Regions from separate parts of the Mucilaginibacter sabulilitoris genome, predicted to be linked through region 1. Evidence: riboswitches for the same ligand, from Rfam matches in the RefSeq annotation. Region 1 holds a riboswitch; the other holds the start of a gene.
What was found. A riboswitch is a leader RNA that binds a small molecule or an ion and turns the genes downstream of it on or off. The one in region 1 is predicted to bind S-adenosylmethionine.
Positions count from the first base shown of each region.

Region 1 (2,207 bases):
ACCCCGGCAGATAGTTGTTCGGCATCAGATAATTGCTGATGCGTGGTTGCCGATGGCTGAATGATCAATGTTTTGGCATCACCTAAATTAGCCAGGTGACTTACTAATTGTAAACTGTCGATAAAGTTGCTTGCCTGTTGTTTATCGCCTTTAATTTCAAATGACAATACACCACCAAAACCATTTTTTAAATATTTTTTGGCCAATACATGGTATGGAGATGACGGCAGGCCAGGATAATTAACCGAGACCACTTGCGGATGCTGTTCCAGCCATTTAGCCAGCTCAAGTGCATTATCAACATGGCGCTGTACACGTAATGAAAGTGTTTCCAAGCCCTGTATATTCAGCCATGAATTAAACGGAGCTTGCGCCGGACCAAAATCACGTAGCCCTTCTACACGGGCCCGTATAATGAATTGAATATTGCCAAATGGCCCGCCAATACCAAATACATCAGAAAATACAAGGCCGTGATAGCCTTCTGATGGCTCTGTAAATTGCGGAAACTTGCCGTTTGCCCAGTTGTAATTGCCACCATCAACAATTACACCGCCTATTGTAGTACCATGACCGCCTATCCATTTGGTAGATGACTGCACAACAATATGTGCCCCATGATCAAGCGGGCGAAACAGGTATCCTGCTGCCCCGAAAGTATTATCAACTATTAAAGGTAAATCGTGCTTTTTTGCCAAAGCACCCACTTTATCAAAATCGGCAATAGTGAAACCTGGATTACCTACGGTTTCCAGGAATATAGCTTTGGTTTTATCGTCAATTAAAGTCTCCAGACTTTCGGCAGTATCATCTTTGGCAAAACGAGCCTCAATACCCAAACGCTTAAAGGCAACTTTAAACTGATTATAAGTACCTCCATATAAAAAAGGAGAGGTTACAAAATTATCGCCAGCTTGCATTATATTATTTAAAGCCAGAAATTGCGATGCCTGACCCGAAGCCGTGGCCAATGCTGCAACGCCACCCTCTAAAGCCGCTATCCGTTTTTCAAAAACATCAGTAGTAGGGTTCATGATGCGGGTATAAATATTGCCAAATTCTTTTAGCGCGAAAAGGTTGGCACCATGCTCGGCATTATTAAATACATAAGATGTGGTTTGATAAAGCGGAACAGCCCGGGCGCCGGTAGTTGCATCAACTTCCTGACCGGCATGTAATTGTAAGGTTTCGAATTTTAAATTGCTGGCAGACATAATAGTACGTTTTTAAGGTGTTTAATTAAATTTTTTTGATGATCTGATGGACTTTGGCAATTCCGGTAATGATCTGTACCGGTTTTAAAACACGTGCTTTTCGCAGTTGAAAAGATTGAACGCGTTTGGTCAATCAACAGCAGCAACACATACAAATACAGCCAATATTGAAGCTAATATTTTGTATAGTACCGTTTGAGGTTTCAGAAATGTTGCTTGTAGAAATTTTAACTAAACTTTTCATGGTTATAAATTTATATTCCCCGGGGTTATTTTCCGGGACAGGAATTGGCACCTTCTTCAAAATTGAAGGGTTGCCAGCGGGTCGCTGAGCCTGATCTCTCGCCGCTTCTTTATAAATCAACACCCGAACTATTGCGGAGAATTGATCATGGTATTACTACCAAATAATGTTTCAAAGATAAGCGGATATTAATTAAAATACCAAATTAAATTTTATATTTAGGTTAAAGGCGAAGGGTTAAGGGTAAAAGGGCTATCAAATTTTGAATAATGAAGGGAAAAATTAAACAATATTGAACATCGAACACCGAATATCAAATGATGAATTAATAAAAGAAAATGCTATTTCGATATTCAAAATTCAGCATTCAATAGTCGACATTAAAAACCTTTTATCTTACCTTTCGCCTCAGGACAACGCCTGATCCAAATCAGCTACCAAATCGTCGATATGCTCTAAACCCACAGATACCCTAAGCAAATTTCGTGGTGTTTTGGTATCAGGCCCCTCAACAGTTGCCCGGTGCTCAACCAGGCTTTCAACTCCGCCAAGGCTTGTGGCCCTGGTAAATAGTTGCAGTTTATTTATTACAGTGCGGGTGTGTTCTTCATCGCCTCTAACAATAAAAGATAACATTCCTCCAAACGCCAGCATCTGCTCTTTGGCAATAGCGTACTGTGGATGAGACGGCAACCCCGGATACATTACCTTTTCAACTCCCGGATGTTTTTCTAAAAACTCCGCTAACA
Region 1 covers NZ_CP139558.1:4,279,722-4,281,928, reverse strand. Annotated here, with positions in the region: gene SNE25_RS18495 (O-acetylhomoserine aminocarboxypropyltransferase/cysteine synthase family protein) at 1-1,214, opposite strand, end outside; SAM riboswitch class I at 1,466-1,576, opposite strand; gene SNE25_RS18490 (trans-sulfuration enzyme family protein) at 1,867-2,207, opposite strand, start outside.

Region 2 (2,207 bases), 120 kb from region 1:
TAGTTTTTTTTAACAGCAACAATGCATGGTTTGCATGCATGTGGCAGAAGTATTACAGGTGGTAGATTTTGTAAAATTACGGATGTTTAAATAGGTTGTTTTAAAAATTGTACTTTGTGTTTTCATGTACTGGTTGTTTATATAAAGATTTTTGCAATGCTGGTTTTTATAAAGCAAAGCTATAGCGGGCGTTTTTTGTTTTTTAATTTACTCGCGCGTTTTTATTATTTATAAGGTTATCAATAACTTTAAGCATAGAGGCAAATTCCTGTTCATCGTACAGGCGGGTGAGGTATACAATGCGGCCATCCCGGTCAATCACTACGTTTCGGGTAACCCCGCTTTTTTTATCGGCAAAGCGCCCAAAAATATTGGCACCCGGGTCAAGCGCCACGTTATAGGTTATTTTCATGTCCTTTTGAAACTTCTGCACTTTTTTAAGTGGTTCGTCTCGGTCAACACCAATAAGTACAAGGCCCTTGTTTTTGTAAGCGTTCCATACCTGTGCTTGCAGGTGTGGCATTTCCTCGCGGCATACACTGCACCAGCTGGCCGTAAACTGAAGTATCACCACTTTACCACGCAGTTGTTTTAACGATGTTTTGGTGCCATCTGTTAATGCGAATTCAAAATCATTGGGAGCTTGTTCACCCGTTTTAACCAGGTAACCGCGATCATTTAAAGCCGGATTATTGCTATTAGCCGTCTGGGCTTGCGTGGTAATGCTGGTAATCAGGAATAAATAAATTATAAGTAAAAGTTTGTTGTTCATTGAATTTATTTTTGACAGGTAATTATATAATTACACTCATCATTAAAAAAATATTAACTGGCATTCAATTAAACAGAAAGGGAGGGTATAGCAGAAACCGTCATTTGCGGATATGTGGTTATATCATTATCTGTTCTGCAATTTTGCAGATAGGAATTAGCACCTTTATAACTATGTGTACAGGTTGCTAAGACATCACAGGGCCTTTCCCTCAGTCTTTCTGGATAATCAAAAATGAAATAAAGAACGATTTCAGATGCAAATATGTAAATAATTCTACTAATTCCATAGAATTTATATCAATTACCAAACAGAATTCCGGTTTTGACAATAAAATGGCATAAGCCGATCTGTTTTGTTTGCTCATTTATGGCATATATAAGCTTAAAACGCATGTAAACGATTAAGTAAAAAAATCAAATGTTTTTATAAATATGATCTTAAAAATTAGAGATTTGCCCTTAATCTTGTATTAAGACCGTTCACCAATTATATCTTCTGCTGATTATGCAATTTAAACGCAGTATTTATCTGTTAGGATTACTGACCTTTTTATGTGGAAATAATTTTGCGCAAACCAAGGGCGCTCAACAAACACGGGATGAAGTGGATTATGTTAACCCACTTATAGGCACAGCCATTAAAGGTTTTGGCAAGGGTTTGTTGGAGGGCAACGGCGGCGGCGGCACTATGCCTTGTGTTAACGTACCGTTTGCCATGACCAACTTTGTTGCCCAAACCCGCGAAAACAAAATGAGTTACATGGTTTATCAATATGAAGACAACTCGGTTATAGGGCTTACTGCCAGTCACCAGCCCACAGTTTGGATGGGCGATTACGGTTATGTTTCGGTAATGCCGCAAGTAGGCAAACTCAGGGTTTTGCCAAAAGAACGTGTGCTGTCATTTGACCATAGAGATGAAGTTTCCAAACCTTACTATTATTCAGTTAAATTAAAAACTACAGGTGCCGATAAAATTAAAGCCGAGATTGCCGGCGCCAATACTTGTGGTATGTTCAGGTTTACTTTCCCCAAGGCAGATCAGGCACATATTATCATCCAGGGGATTAACCTTAACCCGGCACTTAAAGACTGGGCTAATGATTACACGGCAAGAATAAAAAAACTGAAAGGTTATGTTTATGTAGATACCGTGAATAACGAAATAACCGGCTATAACCCCGACCGGCAATCGGCACAGTTAGGGCCCGAACTAAAGAATTTTAAAGGTTATTTTGTTATCAAATTTAATAAACAGATTAAAAAATATGGTACCTGGGATAAGCAGGTGATCAATAAAGGCAGCCATGAGCAATACGGCACGCGAATGGGTGCTTTTATTTCCTTCCGTACAAAAGCGAACGATGAGGTTAAGGTTGTTGTAGCTACATCTTTCATCAGCATTGATCAGGCAAGGTATAACCTCAAGCGGG
Region 2 covers NZ_CP139558.1:4,395,600-4,397,806, reverse strand. Annotated here, with positions in the region: gene SNE25_RS18925 (TlpA family protein disulfide reductase) at 203-772, opposite strand; SAM riboswitch class I at 896-1,003, opposite strand; gene SNE25_RS18920 (GH92 family glycosyl hydrolase) at 1,280-2,207, shown strand, end outside.
Region 2: it holds a riboswitch for S-adenosylmethionine, as region 1 does, so the genes downstream of both, SNE25_RS18925 (TlpA family protein disulfide reductase) here and SNE25_RS18495 (O-acetylhomoserine aminocarboxypropyltransferase/cysteine synthase family protein) in region 1, are expected to answer to the same signal.